3 regions of the Pullulanibacillus sp. KACC 23026 genome follow, and region 2 is predicted to be linked to each of the others. Evidence: predicted binding sites of a transcription regulator. Region 2 holds the regulator's gene; each other region holds the start of a gene.
What was found. The regulator CtsR, encoded in region 2, represses protease genes until heat stress. The targets are predictions, from matches to a motif close to ATGGTCAATAAAGGTCAAACA.
Positions count from the first base shown of each region.

Region 1: the regulator CtsR is predicted to act here: its motif matches at 3,037-3,057, upstream of clpP (ATP-dependent Clp endopeptidase proteolytic subunit ClpP).
Region 3: the regulator CtsR is predicted to act here: its motif matches at 6,023-6,043, upstream of PU629_RS05055 (ATP-dependent Clp protease ATP-binding subunit).

Region 1 is NZ_CP119107.1:1,021,625-1,032,438, reverse strand. It holds gene rpoN (RNA polymerase factor sigma-54) at 82-1,395, opposite strand; gene PU629_RS04510 (hypothetical protein) at 1,530-1,742, shown strand; gene PU629_RS04505 (hypothetical protein) at 1,781-1,990, shown strand; tRNA gene PU629_RS04500 (tRNA-Arg) at 2,294-2,372, opposite strand; gene PU629_RS04495 (hypothetical protein) at 2,526-2,840, shown strand; gene clpP (ATP-dependent Clp endopeptidase proteolytic subunit ClpP) at 3,135-3,719, shown strand; fluoride riboswitch at 3,726-3,815, shown strand; gene crcB (fluoride efflux transporter CrcB) at 3,942-4,319, shown strand; gene crcB (fluoride efflux transporter CrcB) at 4,316-4,657, shown strand; gene PU629_RS04475 (HPr family phosphocarrier protein) at 5,214-5,471, opposite strand; gene whiA (DNA-binding protein WhiA) at 5,608-6,561, opposite strand; gene PU629_RS04465 (gluconeogenesis factor YvcK family protein) at 6,767-7,756, opposite strand; gene rapZ (RNase adapter RapZ) at 7,756-8,634, opposite strand; gene PU629_RS04455 (8-oxo-dGTP diphosphatase) at 8,714-9,175, opposite strand; gene trxB (thioredoxin-disulfide reductase) at 9,530-10,465, opposite strand; gene PU629_RS04445 (tetratricopeptide repeat protein) at 10,580-10,814, opposite strand, start outside.
Region 2 is NZ_CP119107.1:4,693,670-4,704,483, forward strand. It holds gene ispF (2-C-methyl-D-erythritol 2,4-cyclodiphosphate synthase) at 1-119, opposite strand, end outside; gene ispD (2-C-methyl-D-erythritol 4-phosphate cytidylyltransferase) at 125-817, opposite strand; gene PU629_RS21895 (PIN/TRAM domain-containing protein) at 839-1,930, opposite strand; gene disA (DNA integrity scanning diadenylate cyclase DisA) at 2,191-3,240, opposite strand; gene radA (DNA repair protein RadA) at 3,209-4,612, opposite strand; gene clpC (ATP-dependent protease ATP-binding subunit ClpC) at 5,017-7,437, opposite strand; gene mcsB (protein-arginine kinase McsB) at 7,457-8,533, opposite strand; gene mcsA (protein-arginine kinase activator protein McsA) at 8,533-9,063, opposite strand; gene PU629_RS21925 (CtsR family transcriptional regulator) at 9,093-9,551, opposite strand; rRNA gene rrf (5S ribosomal RNA) at 10,465-10,580, opposite strand; rRNA gene PU629_RS21935 (23S ribosomal RNA) at 10,645-10,814, opposite strand, start outside.
Region 3 is NZ_CP119107.1:1,148,956-1,159,769, reverse strand. It holds gene PU629_RS05065 (NAD(P)/FAD-dependent oxidoreductase) at 1,406-2,407, opposite strand; gene PU629_RS05060 (TIGR00266 family protein) at 2,581-3,375, opposite strand; gene PU629_RS05055 (ATP-dependent Clp protease ATP-binding subunit) at 3,631-5,796, opposite strand; gene ymzB (protein YmzB) at 6,346-6,690, opposite strand; gene yunB (sporulation protein YunB) at 6,768-7,475, opposite strand; gene nadE (NAD(+) synthase) at 7,928-8,761, shown strand; gene PU629_RS05035 (hypothetical protein) at 8,809-8,955, shown strand; gene PU629_RS05030 (four-helix bundle copper-binding protein) at 9,017-9,403, opposite strand; gene PU629_RS05025 (aminoglycoside phosphotransferase family protein) at 9,508-10,416, opposite strand; gene PU629_RS05020 (DedA family protein) at 10,495-10,814, opposite strand, start outside.

The DNA.
Region 1 (10,814 bases), 1.1 Mb from region 2:
GGCTGAAATGTCGAAATAAAGGAATGGCGTTACGCCTATTTTGATTAGGCGTAACTTGCTCTATGAACAATGAGACTTATTTTACTTTCGCTGGCGTCGTTTCATAGAAGACTCAATTCCAAGCTCCGTTCGATACTTGGCAATCACTCGTCTTGAGAGGCTCAGATCATGTTCAGTTCGAAACCAATTGGCGAGGACCTGGTCGGATAACGGATTAGAAGGGTCTTCATTGATAATCCGTTCTCGCATTAGACTTTTTATATGGTCGGATGACAATCCGTGAGTGCCAAACGGACGGACTCCCTTTGGAAAGAAACGCTTGAGCTCCAATATTCCATAGGGTGTTCTGACATATTTGCCCTTAACCGCACGACTAATTGTTGATTCATGTAAGTCAAGTTGGTCCGCGATTTCTTTTAATGTCAGCGGCATCCATTTCTCCGGAGGAAAGGCAAATGAGGAGGCATGAAACCGCGAAAGAGCTTCAGCGATTCTAAAAAGGGTTTCCTCCCTCTTATTAAGTCCTCTAAGCAACCACTCTGCTTCAGAGAATTTTTGATGAACATAACTTCTCTCTTTGGTTTCACGAGTAGCATCCAGTAACTGATTGTAATAGTCTCGGTTTATCGTTAATTTCGGCTGTACCGCTAAATCCACTTTTAAACGAAAGCGCCCCTCTCTTTCTTCTAAAAGAAGATCGGGAATGATAAATTGAATAGGCTCTGGATTCATTTCTGTTATAGGGTAAGGGGATAACTGCTTAATCCTCTCATAGGCCTCTAAGAGAATCGGGATACTAATTCCCATCTGTTCACTCAGCGCCTCCCAGTCCTCATCAGCCAAAAACGCTAAATAATCCTGGATCAATGCCTGAACAATAGAAGAGAGCTCCTCCTCCTCTATAAGTCTCTCAGCTTGGAGCAAGAGACAATGCTGTAAACTAGTGGCTCCCACTCCTGCTGGTTCTAAGGATTGCAAAAGGCGAAGAGAAGCTTCCACCTCTTCAACAGGGTACCCCATTGTGAGCGCCCACTCTTTCGTATCCTCCACCCAATAACCTTTATCATTAAGATTATCAACCATATTAAAGGCACAAGCCTGATTCAATTCACTGAGTGGATGAACGCGAATTTGTTGCTTCAAATCCTCTCGAAAGGACTCTGCTTTTGTCATCGTGTTTTCTAAAACATCAGTAGCCGATACACCGGTTCCTCTCTTATTAAATGACGAATCCGCATAAATATCAGCTTCTTGATAGTCGAGCAAGGGATTCTCAAGCGTCTTTTCCTTTAAAAAAGCGTTAAGATCGACCTGGTTATATTGTAGAAGTGAAATAGCCTCAAATAACATCGGTGCCATTTTCATTTGCTGCTGAAGCGTCTGCTTCAATTCCATCCTCATCCCCCCTCATTTAAATTATACATCCAAATGAAGTCTCTTTCTAATGGTGAAGATTTGTTTTTTCCTTTGTCCTTTCATAAATGCCTCACCCCTTAAATATTAATGTTAAATAAACGCGAGGTGAGCGGATGAGAAGGAAAAGATCGGACCCGCATATTCAAGTTGGCCATCTAACTATTGATCTAATAACGGCAACGTCTGGATTGTTTATGGATGGTCCCACTAACGCCCATCAGTGGCGTGCTGTAACAAAGGTTAATACTGGTGTCAGACAAGAAGGCGATTCAAACATAGAGGAGTGGCATTCGGCAGTATGGGACAACGACCGCTATGACGGTTAATTTCATGGACCCATAACTGACAGGAGGTGGAGGCGAAGATGACCGGTATTCATATTAGAACAATCGATATAAAAGTTTTAGAAAAAAGCTCTGGCATTTTTAACAGCCAACTAAACACCCAGAACGGTTGGAAATCGTTAAAAAAGGAAAACCAAGGATGGGGAGAAATAAATGGCAAGGAGATCACCCTCAAGCAACTCCTGGATGCTGTTGATGATCAAGATACCGTTGATCACTATTTCACATAATAAAGTTATGACCGATTTTCCCCGAGATCAATCGGTCACTCACATCCTTAGCGACGCTCCGAAGCCCTAAAGAAAACAAGGCTCGCGCCAAGCCTTTAGGCGAAAGCGGATTGCCTTGTTCCCACTTATATTAGTACCTTAAAATTTCCTCTGCGCCGATTTTCTGCCTTGCTAAAATTTTATTAATGAATAGCCTGTTGTCCGCCGCCAAACTAAATCAAGTCAGGGGCGTGCCAAAACCTCTATATGCATTAAAAAGGGATTAGCTAAAATCAGCTAATCCCTTGACATTATTAGTTTTTATGGCGCGCCCGGAGGGATTCGAACCCCCGGCAGACGTGGTACCGGAAACCACCGCTCTATCCAGCTGAGCTACGGGCGCCTATTTTTAAAGACAAAATTTATTATACATCAGAAGTTGGTATGAAGCAATCTTTTTTCATCAATCCCAAAAGTGATACATAATTTGCGCCCCAACGAGACACTCTAACCTTTAGTGAATAAGTTCTTTATCTAAGGTTGGAGGGATTGAATCATGTTGAAAAAAAGCCTCATGGCAGTCTGTGTGATTGCGGTCATAGGAGTAGCGTTTGTCTTGGCCAAAACAGCCCCCCCTAAAACGTCACATGCTGGCGATAATGAAATTACCTTCTATTCTGTCGGACTTCATCAACCCGATGAAAGGTTAAAAATTGACGGCGCCTTACACAACCTCATCGGAATTGACCAAGTCACCTACCATCCCGATAAAGATGCCGTTACCGTCACATTTGATTATGACACCATGCGTGCCAAATGGATCGAAAAAGCACTTGAATCGTCCGGAATTCCCTTTAAGCTAAGACCTTAATCCGTTTTTCAGCCGCCATCTGCCCTTAAAAAGATACGTGCTCACCTAAGAATTTCCTCTTGGTGGGCACGTGTTTATTTTTTGCCGTTTATTCTCCTTTCATTATGGATAAATGCCCCAAAAAATCAAGGTTTAAAAATACATAGAAAGGGAATGATGATGACAGGTGAAACATAGAATACATAACTAATCATTCTATTTGACCTAATTTGACCATTTGAGGTATGATTAGGTCGAGTTGATCCATCATTTAAACGATTTAAGACAAAGATATTAAAAAGGGAGGATTATAAAATGCCTTTAATTCCTACAGTTATTGAGCAAACCAATCGTGGCGAGCGGGCGTACGACATTTACTCTCGTTTGTTGAAAGACCGCATTATTATGCTTGGTACGGCCATTGATGACAACGTTGCAAATGCTATTGTTGCACAGCTCCTCTTCCTAGAGGCTGAAAACCCTGAAAAAGAAATCTCCTTGTACATAAACAGTCCTGGCGGTTCCATCTCAGCAGGAATGGCCATTTACGACACCATGCAGCACATCAATGCCAAGGTTTCAACTATTTGTATTGGAATGGCCGCTTCCATGGGTGCCTTTTTGTTATGTGCCGGAGAACCTGGAAAACGCTTTGCTCTTCCAAACAGTGAAATTATGATTCACCAACCTCTTGGTGGAACACAAGGTCAAGCAACGGACATTGAAATCCACGCTCGCCGCATTATTAAAATGCGCGAAAAGCTTAATAAAATTATGGCTGAGCGTACGGGTCAACCTCTTGAAATTATTGACCGCGACACAGAACGCGATAATTTCATGGAAGCAGCGGCCGCTAAAGATTACGGTCTTATTGACGAAGTGCTTTATCCAAAGAAATAGGGATATAAATGTAAAGGTGATGGAGTTCACCTGTTAGCGTCTTAAATCGAGGGGCTAACCAACCGCTTTTAGAAAGCTAATGACTCCTGCTGTATCAACCTTCCGGGGTTGCATGTACAGCAGGAGTCTATTTTTTTGGGGATATTACTTGATTTTACAACGTTTCTTGTTAAGAATATAGGGATCCTTATAAATCCATTTCATTTACGGGGGAATAAAAACATGGTGTTTATAGTAGGAGTTGGAGGGATCATCGGAGCTATTCTTCGCTACTCGGTCGGTCTCCTATTTGCCAATTCTCATCCAGGAGCATTTCCTCTTGGAACTTTTGCAGCCAATCTCATCGGCTCTTTTCTTCTTGCTTGGTTAACCGCAACAGCTGCCCGTTCACCCAAACTTCCCAAATGGATCGTCACCGGGGTTGGCACCGGCATTATCGGTTCCTTTACAACTTTCTCTACCTTTAGTGTTGAAACCGTTAAGCTTATTCAAGGGCATTTCTTTTTCATGGCCTTCATCTATATCCTTTTAAGCCTCCTCGGCGGTTGGGCCTTTTCATTTCTTGGCTATCAATCTGGGCGAAGGAGGGGCTTGCAATGATCGATATTTTATATGTTGGATTAGGCGGCTTTTTTGGAGCGATGGCACGCTACTTAATAAGCACATGGGCAAAACGAACGTGGTCCACCACCTTTCCAATTGGAACCTTGTTGGTCAATTGGGTTGGCGCCTTTTGCCTCGGATTCATCAGTCACTTTTCCGGCCCGATTACCCTGCTCCTTGGAACAGGATTTCTAGGCGCCTTCACGACCTTCTCCACCTTTAAATTAGAAGCAATCCAACTCCATTTAGGAAAAAACTGGCGCGTCTTTCTACTATACATCCTCCTCTCTTATCTAGGCGGACTATCACTCGCCTTCTTAGGAATGAGTTTGTAACAATTAGACGGTAACCTTGTTGCCCAGTGAGCATCCCGTGGTTTGACATCCACCTGTCGCGTGTGCTGTTTTTTTGTAGTAGATGGGGATCTTCCAAAAAGAAAAGAGCATCGATGGGGATGCTCTTTTTCGTTATCTAGTCTTAGCGCTGTTTGTTTGAAAAATAACAGGAGATATTCCGGTTATTTTGGGAAATACATCTATTTCCCTAAAAATAACGGGAGTTTTTCCGTTTATGTGTCTCCAAAGCCCTGGATTTTGTCTTAATTAGAGCAGATAAGCGGAATTATTCCGCTTATCTCTCTAAATTTTGCCCTGAATTTTACATTAGCCGGAAATTCTCCGCCTATCACAACACTCTCTCAGCAAAGGCTCACTAAAAAATGGACCTCCAAAAAGTCAGCAAGACAATCATTCATCGTACACGCATAAAAATAGCCTCCGACACATAGAAAATAGACCATTCCAATTAGGAGAAATGGTCTGCGATTCTTATTAGGAGTTCAGGTAAAACGCCTTCTGATGAGGGAACTCGTTCCCCTGTTTTTACTGCCTTTTAATCTTCTTTTTGGACAAAGGTCACTAAAGCTTGCATGGCTTCTTCTTCATCTGGCCCACTGACCTGCAGTTGAATGGTTTCACCATGGCCAATGGCTAGACTCATGATTCCCATAATGCTTTTGGCATTGGCTGTTTTTTCATTCGAGATGAGGTTCACCTCTGAGCGATATCGATTCGCTTCCTGAACAAAGAGCGCAGCCGGTCTGGCCTGGAGTCCGCTCTTCAATTGGATCTTGACTTCCTTTTGAATCATTGTGTTCAACCCCTTTTTTTAGTTTTCTTATCTACATTTTAGCGCTTTCTTTCATTAACCATACCTAAATAATGAGGAAGATGCACGGGAAACGACCATTTTTTTTGCAAAAGAGAACCTCTCTAGGTTAGCCTTATTAATTGAGTTTTAGTTCCGAAATATGCCCTTTCTCAATTTTCTCAGCAATCGCGGATAATTTCCGAAAGCGATGATTAATCCCCGACTTACTGATCGCCTCACCTTGGACGAGCTCTCCTAATTCTTTCAGAGTGACATCTGGGTATTCCAGACGAAGCTCGGCCACCTCACGAAGTTTCTTGGGCAATCGGTCTAATCCTATATTTTTTTGGATTAATTTAATATGTTCAACTTGTTTCATGGCCGCACTAACCGTTTTATTAAGATTAGCGGTCTCGCAATTGACCAGCCGATTCACTGAATTGCGCATGTCCTTAACAATTCGAATATCTTCAAAGGCAAAAAGAGCATTGTGTGCGCCCACAATATTCAAGAATTCGGTAATCTTTTCACTTTCTTTCATGTAAAGAATATAACCGTTTTTTCTTGGAAGGCATTTCACATTGAGTTCATAACGATTCATCAAATCGGCTAAGGACTGTGTGTGCTCTTCGTAATTGGAGAAAATCTCGAGATGGTAAGACGCTTCAGGATGATTAATCGAGCCGCCTGCAAGAAAGGCTCCTCGTAAATAAGCCCGGCGCTTACAGGATGTATTGACTAAGGTCGCATCTATTTCTCTTGTAAACATAAAGCTTTGGTCCATAATTTTGAGGTCTTCAAGCATGTCCCTCGCCTTTTCACGCATTCGCACTATATAGACATTATTCTTCTTGAGCCTCATTTTTTTACGTACAAGCACTTCAGCTGGATAATCGTAAACATATTTCACTAACGAATAGATCCGTCTAGCAATGGCTGCATTTTCAGTCGTAATGTCTAGCGCGAGCTGCTTGTTCATGATAGAGATGGATCCATTCATACGGATCAAGGCTGCAAGCTCTGGACTAGCCCCACAGTCCTCTAATTCAAGGCGCGTTAATTCTTTTTTTGTTTCTGCTGCAAACGACACCTTTTCCACCTCCCTATTAAGTCCTTATAAACCTTTATTATAACGGAAGAAGGCCAATATTGTTAGCTATTGCTTTAAGGGTATTAAAGAAAACTTGACTTGGCACCAAGACCTTAGGCAAGCGCAGTCGCCAAGCTGCACTTATACTTAAAAAAATCCCCCTTTGAACCTAGCAAAAGGGGGATCAGCTGGTGTTTATGAAACCTTATTTGTCATATAGATCTTGTTTTCTTTTTAACTTCTCCATCGCTAAAATGCGAATGACCCAATTGGCTAGAATTGTTTCATCATGTCTAATCACAGATTTATCATATTTAATAATCTTATCACTTATAACCTGAAAGCCGTAGCTCGCTAATCGCTGCTTATCATAATCGACCGGCTTTGCACCTTCAAGAGCATAACGCTTTAAAATCGTTTTAGGAACGGTTCGATTGTTTACGATCATGTAATCTAACGAAAGGTTCGGGACATGATCAAGGAGGACTTGTATATGATCAGATGCTGTAAAATGATCGGTTTCCCCTTTTTGCGTCATGACATTGCAAATATATAATTTGGGAGCCTGTGACCGGCACAGCTCTTTCTGCAATCTTGGAACAAGGAGATTTGGCAAAAGGCTTGTATAAAGGCTTCCTGGCCCAATAATAATAAGATCAGCCTCTTTAAGAGCATTTAAGCTTTCTTCAAGAGGTTCAACATCTGGGGGCTCCAAGAACATTTGTTTAATTTTTCCATCATGCTTTGGAATCGTGGACTCCCCAACGACCATCTCGCCATTTGACATCAAAGCTTTTAAAACAATGCTTTGGTTGGCAGCGGGCAAAACCTTGCCTTTGACATTTAGGACTCGACTGATTTCCCGAATTCCTTTGACAAAATCTCCAGAAATACTGGTCATCGCAGCAAGCAGCAAATTCCCAAGTGTGTGCCCGCTTAACCCATGACCCGTTTCAAATCGATGCTGAAAGAGCTGTTCAAAAAGCGGTTCGGTTTCAGAAAGAGCAACAAGGACATTGCGTATATCCCCAGGAGGTGGAATTTGTAATTCTTGACGCAACACACCCGAACTGCCGCCATCATCGGCAACCGTGACGATAGCTGTTAAATCCAGTTCATGATGCTTAAGTCCCCTTAAGAGAACAGACAGCCCTGTTCCCCCGCCGATCGTCACAATCTTAGGCTTCGACGTCATCATTCGACGATTTTTCCCTTATGAATATCACGATGCGTCGCCTTTGCTGTATAAGACTCCGATAGACGTTTTGCTATTTCTTCAGATAAAGCAACGGAACGATGTTTTCCCCCTGTACAACCAATGGCTATCACCAACTGACTCTTGCCTTCACGTTTATATTGCGGCAGCATGAAGGTCAGAAAATCCATGAGTTTATTAAGAAACTGTTTGGTTTCCGACCATTTGAATACATAGCTTGCCACATCAGAATCAAGCCCCGTCCGCTCCCTCATGTGCTCGACATAATGAGGGTTCGGTAAGAAGCGAACGTCAAACATGAGATCTGCATCAATTGGAATTCCATATTTAAATCCAAATGAAACAACATTGACATTAAAATGAGCGTCGGTTTCTTCCCCAAACATGGCAACAATCTTTTCTTTCAATTCAATCGGCTTCAGTTCAGTTGAATCGATGTAATATTGAGCGCGCCCTTTAATCTCCTCAAGCATGCGGCGCTCGGACTGAATGCCTTCTAATGGCAATCCCCTCGGTGCAAGTGGATGAGATCGCCTTGTTTCTTTGTATCGTCTTACAAGGACATTATCCTTGGCATCTAAAAATAAAATTTTAGGTTTGACATGAGCGTTCAAATCTAAATGGTCAATAGATCCAAAAAGCGAATCGAAAAAGTCACGTCCTCTTAAATCCATGACTAAGGCAATCTTTGATAACTTATCTCCCGTTTCTTCTACCATTTCAATAAATTTTGGCAGAAGAGTCGGCGGCAAATTATCAATACAGAAAAAACCAAGATCCTCAAAGCATTGCATGGCGACCGTTTTCCCTGCGCCAGACATTCCTGTAATAATAACGATTTGAATGGATTGAGCCATACTAAATGACCTCATTTCTAAAAAGAGTCGAACCATTTACAATAAGAAAGAAGAGCAGACCCTTAGCCCTTTTGGTCCATTATTGACTTGGATCTAATCGATAGGATAAAAGTTCATGATCCGGAGAGTAATGGAAAGTGCCGTAAATCATCCCTTTTCCCCGTAGAACATAATCCAAAAGGTGACGGTCGCCTTCAGCCATAGGAAGAGTTTGCAGTTGATTAAACGGATGCCAGGCAAGCTTCCCTTCCTTTGATTCCTCTAGGCATTCCCCTTCGAACGCATCAGCGTAAAAGGTGAACATCATCCATTCATCAATAATGGACTCACCCTCTTTTATTATAAATGTAAACACACCTTTTAAAGTGGGCTGGATTAAATAAAGACCCGTTTCCTCCCGAAATTCACGAATGACCGTATCTCGAATCGATTCACCGGACTCCATTTTTCCTCCTGGAGCGACCCACCATCCACGGCGCGGCTTTTGTAAAAGCAACACTTCATCGCCATCTTTTAATAAGCAATTCGTTACTCTTTGCACAGGCGTCACCTCACTGCCTTAAGTATACTATGATTTAAATCATGCCACAAAGCGAACATGCTTCTTATAAAAAAAAAAGAGCACGAGCGACAAGGCTCGTGCCAATACCTTTATAAAAAGGGGGTCAAATTTCTCCTTAATCTTACCATAAACTTTATTGCTTTACCACTACAAAGTGATTAAACAACTATGATTTTTTTAAAAAGTCAGTTTGTTAAAGGGGTTGTCACGAAATAATTTCGCGGTAGTAAAGGCTTTTTCGCTAATTTAAAAAGCAAATAGAAATCAACAGAGCCAAACAGAAAAAACGACCTTCCAAGCCAAGTGCTTAGAAAGCCGCGTGTGTCTTTCGTATTAACCTTTAAGATTCTCGATATAAGCTTGAGCCGTTTGCGCCGCAATGGCACCGTCACCCGTAGCCGTTACAATTTGGCGCAATTCTTTTTCACGAACATCACCACAGGCAAAGACACCAGGGACACGCGTTTCCATCTTTTCATTCGTCTCGATATAGCCCGCTGCATTCGTAATCCCTAAATTCAATACAGCTTGGTTAAGCGGGAGCATCCCGACATAGATAAACACGCCGTCTGCTTTGAACGGTTGTTCACTGCCATCTTGTGTGTTCACAAGTGTCAGTTCACCGACTTTACCGTCCGTCTCATGAATCTCTTTAACCGTATGATTCCAAATAAACGAGACTTTCTCATTTTTAAAAGCGCGGTCTTGAAGAATTTTTTGCGCACGCAGTTTATCACGACGGTGAATAATCGTCACTTTTGAAGCGAAACGAGTTAAATAAACTCCCTCTTCAACAGCTGAATCACCACCCCCTACGACAACAAGCTCTTTCCCTTTGAAAAAAGCTCCATCACAAACCGCACAGTAGGAGACACCACGTCCGCCTAATTCCTTCTCTCCAGGAACGTTCAGCTTTTTATATTCAGCCCCGGTTGCGACGATCACAGCAAGTGCTTTATATTCTTTATTCCCCGCAACGACGGTCTTGAATTCTTCCCCATCGCGGATCTCTTTTATATCGCCATAAGCATACTCTGCACCAAATTTTTTGGCATGTTCAAACATCTTATTTGATAGGTCGGGACCTAAGATCGAGTCAAAGCCAGGATAATTCTCGACATCCTCGGTATTCGCCATTTGACCGCCAGGAATTCCTCGTTCAATCATCAACGTATCCAAATTGGCACGAGACGCGTAAACGGCTGCGGTCATCCCAGCAGGACCAGCACCTGCAATAATCACATCATAAATTTTTTCTGTATCTGCCATCCCTATTCACCCTCTTTAGCCATTCATTAACTTCACGCATTGACTTGTGCACTTATCGTATCGGAAACCTAGTTTGAAGTCCACCAATCTGCTTTTATGCGGTACTCTCATTTTCTAATTTATAAATACATCATCATGATCGATTTGATCTAATCGGAAGAGCTGTTGCCTTAATTTATATAAAGAGATATTAAAGGTTTGGGAGCATTCCGCTTGTGTCATTTTAATCTGTCTGACCGTATTAAACCATCGATACACGATCGCTGCCGCCATGGCCTGAATCTCATCACTGCTTACGCTCACTTCACTGCACACTTGGTACCAATACGAATAGAGCTTCGTATCGGAA
Region 2 (10,814 bases):
AGAACATCTGCATCAGAATGCCCCTCCAAGCCCAACTCATAAGGAATCGTCACACCGCCTATAATTAAAGGTCGTCCTTCAACTAACTTATGTACATCAAAGCCTTGACCGATTCTCACAGCTTTCAACTTCCTCTCTTCTCTTCTTCCCATAAAAGCAGTCGTTCACCAATCACCAAGTCTTCTGCGGTAGTCATTTTAATATTCGTATAGGAACTTTCTACGATAAAGACCGCCTCACCAAGCCATTCTACGAGTTCCGCATCATCTGTTGCCGGTTTATCGCTCTTAGCCCCTATTTCATGCGCTTTTAATATTAGAGGCAAACGAAAAGCTTGGGGCGTTTGCATTGCCCACAAGCTTTCCCGTTCAACCGTCTCAGTGATCCTCGTTTGATTTACTTTTTTTACTGAATCCTTAACTGGAACAGCGAGAACAGCAGCACCCTTCTCATAGGCTTGTAAAACAACTCTATGAATTGCCTCTTGCCCAATCAGAGGTCGTGCTCCATCGTGGATCAGAACAATATCACTCGTTGCTTGAAGCAACCCATTATACACACTATGCTGACGTTCCTTCCCTCCCGAAATCAGAGACAAGACTTTTGTCAGATGATGCTTATGAATCTGCTGTTCAAACCATTCTCTCTCAGTCTCTTTGATAACGAGAATAATCCCCTTGCACCAAGAGTCCTGTTCAAAGACGAGGAGCGTCCTCATGATTATAGGTGTGCCGGATAGGGATAAAAACAATTTGTTTTGACCCGCGCCCATTCGTTTCCCGCTTCCAGCTGCTGGAATCACGACTTGATAATTCATTCGCTCCACATCCTCATACAATTAAAGAGCCTGCTCTAGTAGCTTGGGTTTCGCAAAAATCATGCGACCCGCAGACGTTTGTAAAACACTTGTTACGATGACGTCGATGGTCTTTCCAATATGCCCGCGGCCATCTTCAACCACAATCATCGTTCCGTCGTCCAAATAACCTACACCTTGGTTATGCTCTTTACCATCTTTAATAATTTGTACTTTAAGCTCTTCTCCTGGAAGAACGATCGGCTTTACCGCATTGGCTAAGTCGTTAATGTTTAAGACAGAAACTCCCTGTAACTCACATACCTTATTTAAATTAAAATCATTTGTGACCACAACGCCTGAAACAAGCTTAGCGAGTTTCACCAGTTTACTATCTACTTCAGAAATATCTTCAAAATCTCCTTCGTAAATTTCAACTTTTATCGCCAATTCTTTTTGCACCTTATTTAAGATGTCTAACCCGCGGCGCCCGCGATTCCTCTTTAACACATCAGACGAATCAGCGATGTGCTGGAGTTCCTCCAAAACAAACTGCGGAATGACAAGTGTTCCTTCTAAGAAACCGGTTTGACAGATATCCGCAATCCTACCGTCAATAATAACACTTGTATCCAAGATTTTTAAACTCTTACCTGTTGCTTTTACAGGATCTTCAATATCCTTTTTCTTGTCCCTAGAACGAGCCGTGAATAACCCTATCACTTCATCTCGTTTCTTGAACAAAATTCGAAAACCAAAATACCCTAAAAATAAATAGATAAATAAGGGAAGCACCGTGTTTACAGCCGTAAGATTAATATTATTCAATGGAATTTGAATTAAAAAGGCGATAACCAAACCAAAAATTAATCCGATTGTTCCGAAAAGGACATCCGTAACAGGTGCCTTAATGATCTTTTCCTCAACAACTTTTATAAAATGAACAAGGGAGTCCACAAACCAAAAAGTGAGTAAAAAGAAAATAATTGCTCCTAGAACAGCACCCGTATAAGGAGACAAAAGCCAACTTACTTCTCTCCCAAAATTCAAAGCATGGATCAACTTCGGAATACCAACAAATCCGAGTGTACCGCCAATAATGATGAAAAATAACTGGATTAATCGTTTCATCATTTTTGTTCACCTCCTCTTACCATTATTGACAGTTTATTAAATTTGAAACTTATTTTTTAAAAAAGAATTTTCATTTTACTAAGTCACACCGAAAGAACATTTCCAATTCATGTGAGCAGATGGTTGATAAAACCGATTCTTTTGCTTTTAAGCCTTGGCAATTTGGGTTTTACCTTACCGTATCACAGGAAAAATCGATAGTCAACAGAAACATATAATCTTACACCAAATATTAATAATTAGTCAACAGAAATTTATTTTTAAAACATTCGATCGATAAATAATTGCTCTTGAATACGTTCCAGCCCGCCTTTAATTTTATGGGCTCGCTTTTCACCAATACCCTCAACCTCGTCTAAATCCTCAATTGTAGCCTTAGCAATCTCATTTAAATTCCCAAATTTCTGGACGAGATTATGAATTATGGACTGTGGAAGGCGGGGAATACGCCCTAGAATTCGGTACCCTCTAGGAAAAAGAATGTCGTCATAAGTCCCGTCCCTAGGTTCATATCCTAAAAGCTTGATAAAATTTGCACCGCCATTTTCACGTAGTTCCTGAAGGACTGACTCCACATCAATTCCTTCGACTGCATAGTCCATAATTAAATGGCGTGTCTCATCCTCGATATTTTCAACGAGCTCCGATAGCTGCATCGAAATAAGCCGGCCTTCGGTTCCAAGCTCATTGACATAATGATAGATTTCATCCCTTATACGCAGAACAAGCTCCATTCGATGTATGACTTGGGCAATTTCTTGAAACGTCACTAGTTCTTCAAATTCAAGTGCCCCAAGATTCACCAAACCTCTATCCATCGCTCTTCTGTATTTTTCCAGTGTTTGCATCGCTTGGTTAGCTTTCGTAAAGATCACACCAATATCCTTCAACGAATACCGAATATTGCCTTTGTATAAGGTAATGACTCCTCTTCTCTGTGAGATGGAAACAACTAATTTCCCTGTTTGCTTGGCGGTTCGTTCAGCCGTCCGATGGCGAATACCTGTCTCATCAGACGGAATGGACGAATGAGGATCGAGCTGTGTATTGGCTCTTAAAATGGTCGAAGCATCCTCACTTAGGATGATTGCCCCATCCATTTTAGCGAGTTCATAAAGATTGGCCGGCGTATAAGGACACTGGATTCTAAAGCCGCCTTCCACAATTTCTTTGACCTTTTCATCATAACCAATCACTACCAGGCCTCCTGTTCCAGCTCGGAGAACATTATCAATTCCTTCTCTTAACTTGGTCCCTGGTGCCACCATTTTTAAAATGTCATTGATAATTCTTCGCTGTTGCGGACCCATATTTTGAGCCTCCCATAGCTTGCTCCATGGCCTCTTTTACAGTCGATACACCGATGATTTCAATGCCACTTGGTGCTGTCCATCCTCCTATGTTCTGCTTTGGGATAAAAGCCCGCTTAAACCCAAGCTTTACTGCTTCTGTCACCCTCTGCTCAATACGCGAAACGCGGCGCACCTCTCCCGTCAGGCCTACTTCACCGATTACAATATCGGTTGCTTCAGTTGAGCGGTCACGAAAGCTCGAGGCAATGCTTAAGGCAACAGCCAGATCTGTAGCGGGTTCATCTAGCCGGACCCCTCCCGCAACATTTACATAAGCATCATGGTTTTGAAGAAGTAGCCCCACCCTTTTTTCTAAGACGGCCATAAGCAAACTGATTCGGTTATGATCAACACCTGTCGCCATCCTTCGCGGGTTGCCAAAGCTTGTCGGGGTGACCAAGGCCTGAATTTCAACTAAGACCGTTCGCGTCCCCTCCACCGCTGCCACTACCGTTGAGCCGGCAGTTCCGGCGGTACGCTCCTGCAGAAAAATTTCCGATGGGTTGGAGACCTCAGAAAGGCCTGCCTCCTTCATCTCAAAAACACCAATTTCATTCGTGGAGCCAAACCGATTTTTTACCGCTCTTAGTATTCTAAACGTATGATGACGCTCCCCCTCAAAATAGAGAACAGCATCAACCATATGTTCAAGGAGACGCGGACCTGCAATAGCCCCATCCTTCGTGACGTGTCCAACAATAAAAGTGGCCACACCCCTCGTTTTCGCAAGGCGCATTAAATGGCCCGTGCACTCCCGAACCTGAGAAACACTTCCGGGAGCTGAGCTTACTTCAGGGTTATAGATGGTTTGTATCGAATCTATAATAAGAAAACCAGGATCTAAATCCTTTAAACGATTCTCTATTTCATATATATCCGTTTCAGCCAAAACATATAAGTTGTCCGACTGAATCCCTAATCTTTCCGCACGCATTTTTGTCTGTCGGACCGATTCTTCACCCGATATATATAAGACCTTTTGCCCAGTCTGCGCTAATTGATCCGATGCCTGCAGAAGAAGCGTTGACTTTCCTATCCCCGGGTCACCGCCAACTAAAACAAGAGACCCCTCAACCACCCCTCCGCCTAGAACACGATTAAATTCACTCATCTTCGTTAAGATACGGCGTTCATTGGTTTTCTCTATTTTTGTAATAGGGATGGGACGGCTTGTCTCACGCTGGGCATTCCGCTCAACCCGACCGCTTGACGCTTTGATCGTTTCCTCCACCATACTGTTCCAAGACTTGCAGCCCGGACATTTCCCCATCCATTTTGGGCTCTCATACCCGCATTCCTGGCAAAAAAAGACTGACTTGCTCTTAGCCATGTGATTCATCCTTTAAATTTAAAATAACCTTAGAATAATGTTTGCCCATCCATTCATTGTACCTAATTCAAATTTCTAACTGTGTGATAAATGTATAATACCGCTTTTACTTAAAGATTCGATTTAAATGACTCTTTTCTGTTCGGAGGCGCTCCAAACAATAAAACGCGCCTTCCTATAAGACGAGTTTGAGCCTAAAAAAGATTCACTTTTCGGGATTATTTTTTGTTGGAAAAACCTGTTAATTTAATCAAACTTCTTAAAAAATTGGCTCTACTAAAAAACGGTGTTGATTATCAATGAAAATAGGACCGCTCTCCGCAAGAGTCGAACCTTTTTTTATTGAAGCTCCTAAAAAATAAAGGGACTCGGCTAACCGGGTCCCTCTGTAACTTCATTATTCCTTATTTCCTAACAACAAACTCATTGCTCTCGTAATCTATAGTGACTTTCTCACCTTTTGAGATAGCCCCTTTTAACAATTCCTCTGATAGTTTATCTTCAACTTTTCTTTGAAGCGCACGTTTGAGCGGGCGCGCTCCATACTCTGGATCATAACCCTCTTCGGCAATTTTTTCTTTTGCTGCCTCGGTTAGATGAATCTCAATACCTTGGTTCTTTAAGCGGTCTTTTAAGTTGTCAGCAAGTAAGCCAACAATTTTCTTAAGGTGATCCTTGTTCAATTCGTGGAACACAATAATTTCATCGATCCGGTTCAGAAACTCCGGACGGAATGAGCGCTTAAGTTCATCTAATACCTTCGACTTCATTTCATTATAGGCTTCACCTTCTGTACCAACTGTAAAACCTAAATTTCGGTTTCGTTTTAAAGTACTGGCGCCCACATTTGAAGTCATAATTATAGCCGTATTACGAAAATCAACGGTACGACCTTTTGAATCGGTTAAACGACCGTCATCCAATACCTGAAGCAAGATATTAAAGACATCCGGATGGGCCTTCTCAATCTCGTCTAAAAGAATCACAGAGTAAGGTTTCTGCCTAACTTTTTCTGTCAATTGGCCGCCTTCTTCATGACCGACGTATCCAGGAGGCGATCCGACTAAGCGAGACGTTGTGTGCTTCTCCATGAATTCAGACATATCAATACGTATAATGGCGTCTTCATCACCAAATAGAGTTTCCGCTACCGCACGGGCAAGTTCTGTCTTCCCCACACCAGTTGGGCCAAGGAAGATAAAGGATCCAATCGGACGCTTTGGATCTTTAAGACCTGCACGAGCACGCCGAATGGCATGAGATACTGCTTTTACTGCTTCTTCTTGACCGATCACTCGATCATGCAAAATCTCTTCCATCTTAAGAAGGCGTTCACTCTCTTCCTCTTCAAGCTTACGAACAGGCACTCCCGTCCAGTTGGATACAACAATAGCGATGTCCTCTGGGGTGACTTCTGTATTTTCTCTGCCTTGCTTTTGCTTCCATTCAAGCTGATTTCGCTCAAGCTCTTCTTTAAGCTTCTGCTCGGTATCTCTTAGTGAAGCGGCTTTCTCGAATTCCTGACTTTGTACTGCTGCATCCTTTTCTTTCTTTACTTCTTCCAAGTGCTGTTCAAGCTCTTTAAGATTTGGCGGAGCAGTATAAGATCTTAGACGGACTTTGGACGCTGCCTCATCAATTAAATCAATCGCTTTATCTGGCAAAAAGCGGTCCGCAATATAACGATCTGATAATTGAACAGCGGCATCAATGGCATCATCTGTAATCTTTACTCGGTGATGAGCTTCATAACGATCTCTTAAGCCCTTTAGTATAAGAATAGACTCCTCTTTCGTCGGTTCTGACACTTTAATAGGCTGGAAGCGTCGCTCAAGGGCTGCATCTTTTTCAATATATTTACGATATTCATCGAGAGTTGTTGCCCCTATGCATTGAAGCTCACCGCGTGCAAGGGATGGCTTTAATATGTTAGACGCATCAATGGCCCCTTCTGCGCCCCCTGCACCAATTAAGGTGTGAAGTTCATCAATAAAAAGAATAATATTACCAGCCTGGCGAATTTCGTCCATCACTTTCTTCAATCGGTCTTCAAACTCACCACGATATTTGGTTCCCGCTACAACGGTTCCCATGTCAAGGGTCATAACACGCTTGTCACGCAGAATCTCAGGAACTTCATTATTAATAATTTGTTGGGCTAGCCCTTCCGCTATCGCTGTTTTACCAACACCAGGCTCCCCAATTAAAACCGGGTTGTTTTTGGTACGGCGACTGAGCACCTCTATCACACGCTCAATTTCCTTACCTCGACCAATAACTGGATCAAGACCGCCATCTTTAGCCTGAGCGGTTAGATCTCGAGCTAAGCTGTCCAAAGTTGGTGTATTGGCCCCTGAGCTGCCGCGTCCTTGCTGGGAAGAAGCGGATTCGTGGCTGCCAAGAAGTTGAAGAACCTGTTGACGCGCTTTGTTCAAGCTGACACCAAGGTTGTTCAGAACTCGTGCTGCCACACCTTCTCCTTCACGAATAAGCCCTAATAAAATATGTTCTGTCCCAACATATGAATGGCCAATTTTTCTCGCTTCATCCATGGAAAGCTCAATGACCTTCTTGGCTCTAGGTGTATAGTGAATCGTTTGGGAAGTATCACTTCCACGACCAATTAATGTCTCGACCTCTTTCTGGATTTTCTCAGGGTCAAGATTTAAGGCCTTTAAAGCTTTAGCTGCAATGCCTTCACCCTCACGAATCAAACCGAGCAGAATATGCTCTGTCCCAACATTGTTATGCCCTAAACGCACTGCTTCTTCTTGAGCGAGTGCTAATACCTTTTGTGCGCGTTCTGTAAATCGTCCAAACATCATATTCTGTCCGCCTCCCTATTCAATCTCCATGGCATTCTTCTAATTTAAGTCGCTCTCGGATAAGCGTTGCTCTTTTTATGTCACGCTCATCAGGTGTCAGCACTTCTTTAAAATACTGTTGCAGAAAACCAGGTTGAGTGAGAATCATTAATTCGTTTAATATAGAACGAGATACCCCTTTAATTAGTCCAAGGTCAATTCCTAGTCGGACATCAGATAAACATTTTGCAGCTTCTTTTGATTGAATAATTCGGCTATGCTCCAAAACGCCATAAGAGCGGAAAATTCGATCTTCAAGCTGAATCTTTGACATTTTTAAAAGATCCTTGCGTGCGAGCTTCTCTTGTTGAATCAACTGCATGACAACCCCGCGAAGGTCCTCCACAATGTCTTCCTCTGATTTCCCAAGTGTCATTTGATTGGAGATTTGAAAGACATTTCCTAATGCTTCACTGCCTTCACCATAAATCCCACGAACCACCAAACCAAACTGATTAATGGCAGGTGCGATGCGATTCATTCTTTGCGTCAGCATCAGAGCTGGAAGATGAACCATTACTGATGCTCGAAGCCCGGTTCCAACATTTGTTGGGCAGCTTGTTAAGTACCCGCGCTTCTCATCAAACGCGTAATCAAACTTTTCTTCAATCCAATCATCAATGCCATTTGCAAGCGTCAAAGCTTCATTTAATTGAAAGCCTGGAAATAAGCATTGGATTCTTATATGATCCTCTTCATTCACCATAATGCTAACCGATTCGTTCGCATTAATTAAGACGGCCCCGTACTCGGCATCCTCAGCAAGATTTGGACTGATTAAATGCTTTTCAACCAGGACACGCTTTTCGACCGGTTTTAGTTCATTCATGTTTACCCACTCAAACGGGCCAATCTTTCCATAATCCTCTCCTTCTAGTTTATCTTTTATAAAGGTTAAGGCTTTTTGGGCCTGATCCACAGAAGAAATAACAGGGAATGCAAAATCTTTTAGATTCCGTGCCAAACGAATTCGGCTGCTTAAGACAATTTCAGAATCTGGCCCTTCTCCTTGCATCCAATTACTTACGGCTTGATTAATGAATTTTTGAAGAGACATCATACATCCCCCCTATTTTCCAAAGCCCTGATTTCATCACGAACAGAGGCTGCCTTCTCAAATTCCTCTTCTATAATGAGCTGCTTAAGCTGGTCTTTAAGCTCGGCTATTCTACGCTTAACACCTATTGATTTTCCTGTCCGTTTAGGAATCTTCCCTAAATGGACAGTATTCCCACTATGCACTTTTCTTAAAATCGGATCTAATTTGGATTCAAACGCCTGATAGCATTCATCACAACCAAACTTCCCAATCTTAGTAAACTCGCGATATCTCAGACCACATTTCTCGCATTGAAGCTCTTCATGTTTACTTGCGTGCGAATTAGATTCACTCATGGGTTGATCAAAATTGAGCAGACCTGATAAAAGATTGTGGATGGAAAAAGCGCCTGAGCCCACCATCATATCGCTTAAGTCACCTTTTTCCTTCGCACATTGCTCACACAAATGAAATTCTTGCTTCTCCCCATTAATCACACGTGTAAAATGAAGCGTTGCAGGACGGATATGGCATTCTTGACATTCCACATTAATCTCCTCCCTTTAGTAATCACGCTTTATAATTTAAATTTTAAGGATTGAAGCATGGCCTTTACTATTTTGGCCCGCAATTGGTCTCTAACAGGAATACTTAAATCGATTACCGACCGATCAACTGCACTAATCATTAAGCGTGCCTCTCTATTGTTAATGACCCCTTCTTCTAAAAGGTGCAAGATCATGGCATGTGCTTGATTTTGGGTCAGGCGTTGATCAATTAGGGCTTCTATATGATTAATGAGTTCTCGGTCATCGTTCTTTGTTACTTTTATAATTCGAATGTATCCCCCGCCACCGCGCTTACTCTCGACAACATACCCTCTTTCAATAGAAAAACGGGTCTTCAACACATAATTAATCTGAGAGGGAACACATTGGAATTTCTCAGCAAGTTCGCTACGTTTAAGTTCAACCTCAGCTTTTTGCTTTAGAATATTCTTTATATGTTCTTCTATAATGTCTGATATATTTCTCAAATTCCTCTCACCCGCTTTTTGACTTTGACTATCTTTGACGTAAATTATATAACATTTTTATGAGGGATTAAAGCAACATGCTTCAATTTTTTTATAAGATACTCTCCTTTTACAAAAATTCCTCCGATCCCCCCATTACACCTTCCCTGACATTACCACTACCCTAAGCATCTCCCAAACTCCACACTTTGAAACCTAGAGAAACCCAAGAAAAGCGTGGAACGCGGGGACGGTTCTCCCGTTTCTTTACTTTCCTGGTGGAACGTGGGGGTGGAACGTGGGGACGGTTCTCCCGTTTCTTTACTTTCCTGACCCTTTATAATATATGTATTTCTATATCATACGCTTCAATGAAAATGAAAATTATTAAATCGTTTTCTTAATGCTTGAAGAATGGAGATCATTCTATTGGAACTAAGCGGTATTTTAAATCAGACTGTTGTTATATACTATGCTTCTTACGGCAAGCAGTTGATAGTACTTTAAAAGAATACTGCTTGAAAGCACCTCATGAATGTTTAATTCTAACGGACATACAGTCCATTACAGGCCGATTTTTGATATTTTTATTAGTGTAACGGATACTCAGACACATTTTGCCTCTTACATGGGTTGATTTGACCCTCTAATGGACTCAGTGTCCGTTAGAAACACTCAACCACTCTATAAACGAAAAAACGAGAACTGCTTAATCGCAATTCTCGTTTTTATCTGTTTCCCGGCGGCGTTCTACTCTTGCCAATCTACTCGCTTGGAATACTTCGTGGGTCCCCTTCTTCGATTGACGCCTTGTTGATTTGCGCATGACCTCATTCTTTTAAACCAAGGCTAGGCGCAGGGGCCCGGCCACTATCAATAATTAATGATCCAATGTAAAAAAGGAATCGTCATTTAAACGATTCCTTTATCGATTGCCCGGCGGCGTTCTACTCTTGCAGGGGGAATCCCCCAACTACCATCGACGCTGAAGAGCTTAACGGCCGTGTTCGGGATGGGAACGGGTGTGACCTCTTCGCCATAACCACCGGACAAAGTATTCAATTGAAGGATCATACCTTCAAAACTAGATAGGAAGTCAAACAAACAATAATTTAAGGTTAAGCCCTCGATCGATTAGTATCCGTCAGCTCCATGCGTTGCCGCACTTCCACCTCGGACCTATCTACCTCATCATCTCTAAGGGATCTTACTGACTTAAAGTCATGGGAAATCTCATCTTGAGGGGGGCTTCATGCTTAGATGCTTTCAGCACTTATCCCGTCC
Region 3 (10,814 bases), 1.3 Mb from region 2:
CAAAAACACTTCTATCTTAACAAGTAACGATTCGAAAAGTAAACCCACTAGCTTGTTGTCAAAACCTTCTTACTTTATCCGCGATAAAACATCTAGATGTAAGGATATGGAAAATTTTGTTCGCAAACCACCAAAAACAAATGTGGATGTGGGTCCAACACACCAAAACTGGGCATGAGCAGAGCCAAAAATGTGCGTTGGACGCTCCAATACACAAAATCAAGGTGTGCGCAGAGCCAAAAGTGTGTGTTGGACGCGCTCCAATACACAAAAACCGGGCATGGCGAGCACCCATTGTGTGTGTTGAACGCTCCAATACACAAAAACTGGGCATGGCGAGCACCCATTGTGTGTGATGGACACTCCAATACACACAAATGAGGTGTGCGCAGAGCCAAAAGTGTGCGTTGGACACTCCAATACACAAAATCAAGGTGTGCTCAGAGCCAAAAGTGTGTGTTGAACGCTCCAATACACAAAAACGAGGTGTGAACAGAGCCAAAAGTGTGCGATGAACGCTCCAACACACAAAAACGAGGTGTGCGCAGAGCCAAAAGTGTGCGTTGGACGCTCCAATACACAAAATCAAGGTGTGCGCAGAGCCAAAAGTGTGTGTTGAACGCTCCAATACACAAAAACGAGGTGTGCGCAGAGCCAAAAGTGTGTGTTGGACACTCCAATACACAAAAACTGGGCATGGCGAGCACCCATTGTGTGCGATGAACGCTCCAATACACACAATCAAGGTGTGCGCAGAGCCAAAAGTGTGTGTTGAACACTCCAACACACAAAAATGAGGTGTGCGCAGAGCCAAAAGTGTGTGTTGGACGCTCCAATACACAAAATCAAGGTGTGTGCAGAGCCAAAAGTGTGCGTTGAACACTCCAATACACAAAAACGAGGTGTGCGCAGAGCAAAAAGTGTGTGTTGAACACTCCAACACACAAAATCAAGGTGTGCGCAGAGCCAAAAGTGTGCGTTGGACGCTCCAATACACAAAATCAAGGTGTGCGCAGAGCCAAAAGTGTGTGTTGGACGCTCCAACACACCAAAATGAGGTGTCCGCAGAGGCTAGAACAAAACTAAACTAACGGACTTAAATTCGAAACACCACATGTTTATAAGGACAGAAACAAATAGGAAGCGTAGTCAAAATACGGAGACTCCTGCGGGAACAGTGCGTGTCCGAAGACCCCGCAAGCAAGCGTTTTTCTTGCGGAGGCTGAGGTCGTGCCCGCGGAAAGCGACGTATTTTGACTAGCGTTTCATAAATGACTTAACTTATAAATGAAAAACCGAACCCATCACATTAAAAAGTGTGAATAAGTTCGGCTTTTTCTATTCGTAACATACTCCTGCCCCAGCCTCATTGATTTTTATTATTCAATAATCGGTAGATACTCGATTACTGACCAAACATGCTGGTACTGTGCATGGGTTGGGTTCGTGCTTTGGGATCCATGTATGCTTTAGCATTATTAATTGCAGTCGGGCCTTCACCAAAGCCGGTTGCAATTAGATTGACTTTACCAGGGTAAGTGACCACATCTCCTGCCGCATAAACCCCTTCAATGTTTGTTTCCATTTTTGTATTGACAAGGATGGAATTTTTTTCGATCTCCAATCCCCAATCCTTAATCGGTCCAAGTGAAGAAATAAAGCCGTGGTTCACAATAACTGCATCCACATCCAGTTCTTCTCTATTTTCCCCTTTTGGATCCGTTAGGGCTACTTTATGGACACGCACATCATCACCAATAAATTCTGCAACGACACTAGGCGTCTTAATCGCTACACTTGAATTTCTAAGCTGTGTCACACTGTGTTCATGCGCTCTAAATTTATCGCGTCGATGCACTAGATAGACCTTCTCCGCAATCGGCTCAAGCATATTTGCCCAATCGACCGCCGAATCACCGCCGCCGGAAAGGAGAACTTTCTGACCTTTAAAAACAGACAGATCGTCAACAAAGTAGTGAAGATTTTTCCCTTCATAATAATCGGCTTTATCGACATCTAAACGACGTGGTTGGAACGCCCCAACCCCCGCAGTCAGGATAACCGTTCTTGTATGATGGGCTTCTCCAGAATCTGAAACAAGCGTAATCGTCCCATCCTCATTTTTTTTGAGCTCCATAATAGTTTGGTCCAGAATAACTGTCGGGTCAAACTGAAGCGCCTGTTCTTTTAGCTGATTCACCAATTCTTGAGCTTTAATTTTTGGAAAGCCCGCCACATCATAAATAAGTTTTTCTGGATAAAGGGCTGACAGTTGCCCTCCTAATTGCGGCATACTCTCAATAATTTTAGTTTTCATTTGGCGAAGACCACCGTAAAAAGCCGTAAAAAGGCCAGTAGGTCCCCCGCCAATAATTGTGACATCAAACAGTTCTTTCTCTCCACTCATCACACATTCTCCTCTGGCAAAAACCATATTTCAGGCATTGTTATCTATTATAAAACTTAGGATTGTCTACTTCAGCTCTATTACCAGCATCTGAACTCGAAAGCTTAAGATCTTCCAGCCTGCTTCTTTAAAGTTTAGAAAAAATAGTGGCTAATATCAAGTTTTAAACACTTTCAATCCCCATCAAGCATATTGAAAATACCGCCTAACACACTGCCTTCACCGCGCCTTTCACCAACAGGGTTTTGCGGCATGGCACTAAAGACACGACTGGCCAATCGGCTGAACGGAAGAGATTGAACCCAAACTGTTCCAGGCCCTTCCAATGTGGCAAAGAATAGGCCTTCACCGCCAAACAAGGCCGTTTTAATTCCTTTGACAAATTGGATGTCATAGTTTACCTGCCCTGTCATGGCAACAAGGCAGCCTGTATCGACTCTGAGGCGTTCCCCGTAACCTAATTCCACTTTCTTGATAGTACCGCCCGCATGTATAAAGGCCAATCCGTCTCCTTCAAGGCGTTCCATGATAAAGCCCTCACCGCCGAAGAAGCCAGCCCCGAGTTTGCGCTTGAAATCAATTCCAACCGAAACACCTTTTGCCGCACACAAAAAGGCGTCTTTTTGGCAAATGATTTTGCCATTGTACACACTCAAATCCATCGGGATAATCTTCCCCGGATAAGGAGCCGCAAAGGAGACATGCTTTTTCCCTGGACCAACATTCGTAAAAGCTGTCATGAATAAACTCTCACCCGTTAACAACCGCTTGCCGGCACCCAGAAGTTTTCCCATGATTCCCCCGCCTTGGTTGCTCCCGTCACCAAAAATAGTTTCCATTTCAATAGAGTCCTCCATCATCATCAAAGCCCCAGCTTCAGCAATAGTGGTCTCATTGGGATCCAATTCAATTTCCACAAACTGCATGTCATCCCCGTAAATTTTATAGTCAATTTCATGATTTACCATGACCAATTCCCCCTTAAAGTTCACCAAAAAAATTATTTAAATTTAGTTATTCGTTAAATCCTATTATATATCCTTGTTTCACGCAAAAGAGTCATGGAACATTTAAAATAGGAGCTTTTTTGATTTCTCGCACCTTAACCGTTCTTCTTCAAAAACAAGTCTTACCGGTCTGTCCACCAAAAAAAGTGCTCGCTTATCTTCTTATGTAAAAAGGAAAGCTGAACACCCTCACTGGGAATTCAGCTTTGACGATCATTATGATTTAATTTCACTTACTGATTGGTCAGAGATTATGAGCTCGCCATCCTTAACAGTCACTGTTACAGCTTGAACTCGGTCTTTTTCAATAAGAAGGTCTGCAATAGCATCCTCGATTTTTTCTTCAATAACCCGGCGAAGCGGACGAGCACCAAATTGCGGATCATAACCTAGCTCAGCTAATAAGCCTTTTGCTTCTTCTGATACATGAAGCTTAATACCTTGAGCGTCTGCAAGCTCTGCAACTTCCTGAAGCATGAGATCGACAATGGCAATTAAGTTCTCCTTCGAAAGCGCCTCAAAGCGGACAATACCATCAAATCGGTTTAAAAATTCTGGACGGAATGAGAGTTTCAAGTCTTCAAAGCGATCTTTCTCTTGAACGGAAGGATCCTCTTGTGCTCCGAAACCAACCTTTATTGGTTTTACAGCGCCCACACCGGCATTGCTTGTCATGATGATCACCGTGTCTTTAAAACTTACGGTGCGACCTTGACTATCCGTTAAACGGCCATCTTCAAGAATTTGCAGGAACATATTCTGAACATCCGGATGCGCTTTTTCGATCTCGTCAAGCAAGATGAGGCTGTATGGCTTACGGCGCACTTGCTCCGTTAATTGACCGGCATCCTCATGCCCAACGTAGCCAGGAGGGGAACCAATTAACTTGGAGACAGAATGCTTCTCCATATATTCACTCATATCAAGGCGAATCATCGCCTCTTCTTCACCAAAAAGTTCCTTCGCTAATGACTTAGATAGCTCCGTTTTCCCGACTCCTGTTGGCCCAACAAAAAGGAATGAACCAATTGGACGGTTATTACGGCGAAAGCCTGTCCGATTGCGGCGAATCGCCTTTGCTACTTTTTCAACGGCCTTTTCTTGTCCGATCACTTGAGCATTTAAGCGTTCAGCTAGATCACGCATCTTCGTCTTTTCATCTTGCTCAAGACGACGAACAGGGATCCCTGTTTTTTCTTCGATTAATAGTTGGATAGTTTCAACATCAACTTTTGGCGTTTCCTCTTCGGTTGCTGAGTTCTCTAATTGCTTTTGTAAAGCTATTTCCTCATCTCTGAGCTTAGCCGCGCGCTCATAATCCTCTTGAGCTGTTGCTTTTAATTTTTCATCAGCAATCTGTTCCAGTCTTTCCTGAATACCGTTCTTCGATTGACTGCTGGACGCAAGATTAATTTTTGAACCCGCTTCATCCATGAGATCGATCGCCTTGTCCGGTAAAAAGCGATCTTGAATATAGCGGCTGGAAAGTGTGACACATGCCTCAATCGCTTCATCACTATAGGCTACTTGATGAAAGTCTTCATAGCGCGACTTCAAACCTTTTAGAATATCAATAGCTTCATCCTTACTAGGCTCATTCACCATAATCGGCTGGAATCGACGCTCCAAAGCCGCATCTTTTTCTATTTTGCGGTATTCCTTTAACGTCGTTGCTCCGACAACTTGCAGTTCACCGCGTGCCAAAGCTGGTTTCAAAATATTTCCGGCATCAGAAGACCCTTCTGCAGAACCGGCGCCGACAAGCTGGTGAATCTCATCTATAAATAAAATAACATTTGGACGTTCTTGTAATTCTTTAATCAACTGCTTCATGCGCTCTTCAAACTGACCGCGGATGCCTGTCCCTGCAACAAGCGAGGCGACATCAAGCACATAAATTTCTTTATTTTTAAGCTTTGCAGGAACTTGGCCCTCATGAATACGAAGGGCGAGTCCTTCAGCAATAGCTGTTTTACCAACCCCTGGCTCACCAATCAGAACCGGATTGTTTTTATTGCGACGGTTTAGCGTTTCGATCACACGCTGCACTTCTTGGTCGCGGCCAATCACTGGATCAATTAGCCCAGAACGAGCGGCTTGTGAAAGATTTTTACCCATATCGTCAAGAAGCCCGCCTCGGCCTCCTTGCCCCGTTTGTGGATGCGCCATATTTTGCCCAGATGCTTGGCTAAAACCAAAGGACGGTTGAAAGGATTTAAATAGATCCTCCATCGAAAAACCTCCTTGGCTATATAAAGAAGGTGTTTTTTGTTTCATTTCTTTATAGCAGGATTCACAGAGATTGTAAGTCGCACTTTGCTGATTGATACGAACTCTCAAATTCATGACAGCTTGATTTTCATGACAACGATCACATCTCATCGAACATTCCTCCTGAATTAATTAAGTTTGATTTGTGAGTTAAGTTAAGCAATCTCGATAAAGTCCGTTAGCTTGTATTCCCCCTAACGCTGACTTTGACTAACTTTGACCTTTAGGTCCTAAAAATACTCTAAATCATTTGCCTAGCCCTGTCAATCTTAATGATCATTAGGATAAGGTAAACAATATAGAGTTCGAGGCTTTCATTCGCCTGTAAGCCTATTATACTTTGACCTTTACTAACTTTCAAGTGTTTTGGTGATAATTTTATTAAAAGATAATCAAAACTAGTTAATAATAAGTATAAATAGATTAAAGTACCCCCACAAAATCAATTAGGCGTAACCAGAATACGTGATTACTCAAATGTGAGGTCAAAATGGCCCCTATCCGAAGAAATAGCGTCTCGAAGTTACCACTATTCTTGAAATCAGCCTCAAAACTAGCCAATAAGGAATCCCCGTTACACTTAAATCAAACGAGCGTAACGAGGATACGCTACCTGCCTCCAAACAATAGCCAAACACCCAATAGCTTGTCGTCGTTACCTCATATTGGGTGGACTGTGTAGGTGGCTCGGTCGTTAGTCAGTTTGAGTTGATTGCCCTCTTGTTTGACTTCCCCTATTTCTGTCAGAGGAATGTCATAACGTGCATAAGGAAGCGGGGCCTCACCGCTCGTTTCAACTGTTTCACCGCCGCCAATTAATTGGATCGACCGATTAGCCAGATAATCATCCGTGTCGCGGCTAATCTCTTGAATTTGGACATCTTCTAATTGCAGATAAGCTTGATCAATATTGTTTAATTCTTCTTTTACTATTAGAAGGGTTTGACCTTTCCATTGGCCAAGAATGTTTTGGATATAGTCTTCGTTTGACTGTTGATCGTTCATGTTGATCACCTCACCTCACATTATGTCCGACTCGAATTCAAATTATGAGGGGCATGAAAGGCAATCCATTTCAAGTGTCAGTTCTGCTTTTTCGCATTGGAAGACGGGGAACCTTGATAATATTTAGGGACTTCCCCTGTGACCGTAATATCACCAATCGGGATGTTTTTCTCTACCTTTATAGGATCGGTCGGAAAAGGCATGATGAGCTGAACCTTAGTTGTAGCTTGAACGTATAAAGTGAGATGCACAGAGTTAACCCCAACAGGCTTCACCTCCGACTTGACGTGCGTCGACAATTCGCTCAGAAAATCAAAACGAATAGGAATACGTGGACCCAGCCCTCCAAGCAAAGGCAAATGGGTAAGCAGCCCAAGGGGGATCTCAGTTGAATGTCCCATCGGCTTTTGGTGGATTTGGATTCGATTATTATAATTTGGCGGGAATGTAATCGTCCCATCCTCCATCGCATAAAGAAAATCCTCTAATCGCTGGGTCTTATCATGCAAGAAAGCATTCACCTTAGCTGTATCATACGAAACCAGGACCGGTTTCCCTTGGTTATTAGTCTTAGTGATAAAAAAATCTTGATAAGATTCTTTTGGTGTTTGCGTCATCGCTTCCGGGTTCTTTGGGAGATCCGTTAAGCGAGCGGTGCTTAAACTATAATTAAAGGCATAGGTCATCGCCTTTCTTGCCTCAAACTCTGCCATAGTCTTTAACGTTGGTTCTAAAATATGTGAGGCCAGTCTCAGCCCCAAAAAAGTCATAACTAAGTAGACCATTAAGGTTACTCCTAAAAGGACCGGCTTTGACCAAGGAACCGGCGCCTGTCGTTTCTTTTTTGGTCGGAACTGATTGTTGCGCCTCATAAATGTCACCTCAAAAGCTATATTATGCGAGGAAGGTGACCTAACATGTCTTATCCAGCCGACTTGTCTCTCTTTATAACGGTAAGAGCTTGATCCAACTAGCAGAAAGCAGTAACTATTCAGCCAGCCAATCACACTTAAAAATAGGCAAGCCGGCGTGCCCTGACTGTACCATTTTCATGTAATGTTTCCTGTCATTAGGTTATAATAAAGTAAAAGTTTATTAATTGGGCATACTATCCCCCCTACATAATGTTAGTCATACTTATTGGGGCTTACGGCCGGTTTCATTCCTATCTTAGTGGTAACAATCCGGTAAAGCGGGATAAAAAATGGGAATCCTATCAAGCATTGGAGGTATTAAGATGCGCGAAAGACAAAAAGAAATCATCGAAGCACTACACGTTCAACCGACCATCGATCCTGAAGCTGAGGTTCGTAAGCGAATTGATTTTCTAAAGGATTATTGCGTAAAAGCAAAAGCAAAAGGGTTTGTTTTGGGTCTCAGCCTTGGGCAAGACTCAACCTTAGCAGGAAAACTGGCTCAATTAGCCGTGGATGAACTGAATGAAGAGCAGGGAGGCGGTTACACCTTCTTAGCTGTCCGCCTCCCGCATGGCAATCAATTGGACGAAGCCGACTCAGAACTTGTCTTTAATTTCATTCAACCAAAGGATCAAGTCATCTTCAATATTGAAGCCAGCACAACCGCTTTTCAAAACACGTTTAATGAAGTGAGCGACAAACCACTTAGTGATTTTCAAAAAGGCAATGTGAAAGCACGCCTGCGAATGATCGCTCAATATGCGTTTGGCGGCATGAACAACCTTCTTGTTATTGGGACGGATCATGCAGCAGAAGCGATCACTGGGTTCTTCACCAAATATGGTGATGGCGGTGCCGATTTACTACCGCTTTCGGGTCTTTCAAAACGACAAGGGAAAGCCCTTCTTAAATCATTAGGCTGTCCGGAACGATTGTATCTTAAAAAACCTACCGCTGATTTATTGGAGCAAAAACCACAGCAGGCCGACGAAACCGAGCTTGGCATCTCCTATGATGAGATCGACGACTACCTAGAGGGAAAAGATGTCACCGATCAAGTCGCAGAAGCGCTTGAAACTCGATATGCCATGACTCAACATAAACGGGAGCTCCCACCCTCCATATTCGATAATTGGTGGAAAGAACTTACGTGAATCGTTCATTAACTAAAATGGAAATCTAGATGTAGGAGGTGGTGTACATGGGAGACCGAACAGCTGATAAAAAAAGGAAGGGGCGTCAAGGCGACACCCGTCAAGAAGAACCGCTCTATAAAATAAAATCAACCGTCATCAGTCCACCCGAACCAACCCCGCATCCCAAGGATTATGAATCCATTGACTATTAAGCGAGCCAAAGGCAGCCCCTTTTCTTAGGAGCTGCCTTTTATTCTTTGTCTTTAGCGTGCATTAAACACTGGCTTCCTGACAATATCTTGCACAAGTTAAGCACACCTTGGAACAACGTACAGACATAGGGTCTTCAAATTGACCACATTCACGCCCGCAATGCTCACATGTATAAGCACATAATTTTATTAATGAAGGTGTTAAAAAGCTTTGTGCTGCCATATGACTGGCCGTAAATCCACAAATACTTGAACAATCGCGAAGAAGCTTCAACTGGCGACGGCGATCGCCTAATTGTTCTTGATCTAACAAATAGGTGATCATTTCATCACAGTGGAGACTGCAATGGTTAATGATCTGAATCAATTTCGTTTGATCAACCGTTTCCTTATAATCTTTCTCAAATAACCGTTCGTTCATATGACTTTTTCTAAAATCATCCAACACTAGGCCTCCCTCCTCCTCATTTGTCCTTAATAGGCTATTCAATGAGAAGAAAAGGGTATAGGTCAACTATCTTGTTATTATAAAAATCAGCATTAACCCATTCATTAGCAGGACGCCAATTGATCTTTAAACCACTGAACGCATCGATAGGTCTTGTTCCATTCAGGGTCGGCCTCCCCAATTGACCAGCAGGCAAACAAAGTACTTAAGGCAATGGCGGCTTTAAGCATAGACTTTTTGTCAAGGCTTAGCGATTTTGCTAAATAATCCACTCTATGCGCCAATCGTTTTTCCGGTTCGGTCTTATTATGTAAGTGGTTGATCATAAACGATACGCAATCAAAATAAACCGGGCCCACGACACCTTTTGGATCAATGGCAAGCGGGCCGCGCTCATCTGAAAATAAAATGTTCTCATGATGCAAGTCACCATGCAGAAGGCCGTTCTCATTTTCTTCTGCCAACAAGTCATCAAATAAGGCTTTGGCTTCCCATACCTCCTCCACTGGAATGAATTCTTCTTCATCAGAGTGTTCCGAAAGATAGCGATCAAGCCCCTTTGACCAATCGCGAATCGTTGGAAATTCACACATGTTAGGAACTGGTCTTCGGATCGCCTTCCACACCTTGGAAAACTGATGCAGCACTTCCTCTTCATCGGTTAATTCCGAGAGCATTTGCCCTGGAACAATCTGTTCAAGGAGCATGGCACCCTTATCATCATCGGCTTTTAACAGTTGGCAGCAACCCGCTCCAGCATACGCTTGCAAAGCCTTCCTCTCATTAGAAAAATCAAAAGAGGGGAGCCCGAGTTTTAATAGAATAGGGGTTCTTGTTTCATCATGGCCTTTTAAGACATAATTATAGGAAAGATTGGGAACTGGCATTAAATCAGACAATCTCCAAGCCTGCTGAATCGCTAGAACACGTTCGTTCAAACTTAAAAGCCACTCCTCCCCGTCTTTTCCAAAAGCCCCTTTTATTTTTCGTATAAACCGGTCTGGCAGGTCCATCTTTCTCCTCCTTATTTAAGTAAATGGTTGTCATTAAAAAAAGCGACTCTGGATGAGAAGTCGCTTGATAAGGACGAATTAGGCCATTCGTCGATCTTTAGTTAAACGATAGATAAAACGGATAATAAGTAGGACTAGGATGACTAAAATAATATAAGTGACCGGATGAAGATAGGTTTGAACGATCTCCCAATGCTGCCCCAATTTCATTCCAAAGAAGGCTAGAGTGATATTCCAAGGAATACACCCTAAGACCGTGAAGAGTGCAAAACGCCCCGCCTTCATTTTGGCGATTCCTGCAGGCAAGGAAATGAAAGTTCGAATAACTGGAAGTAGCCGACCAAAAAAGGCTGCCCAATCCCCATACTTTGCAAACCAGCGATCCGCGGCCTCAAGAT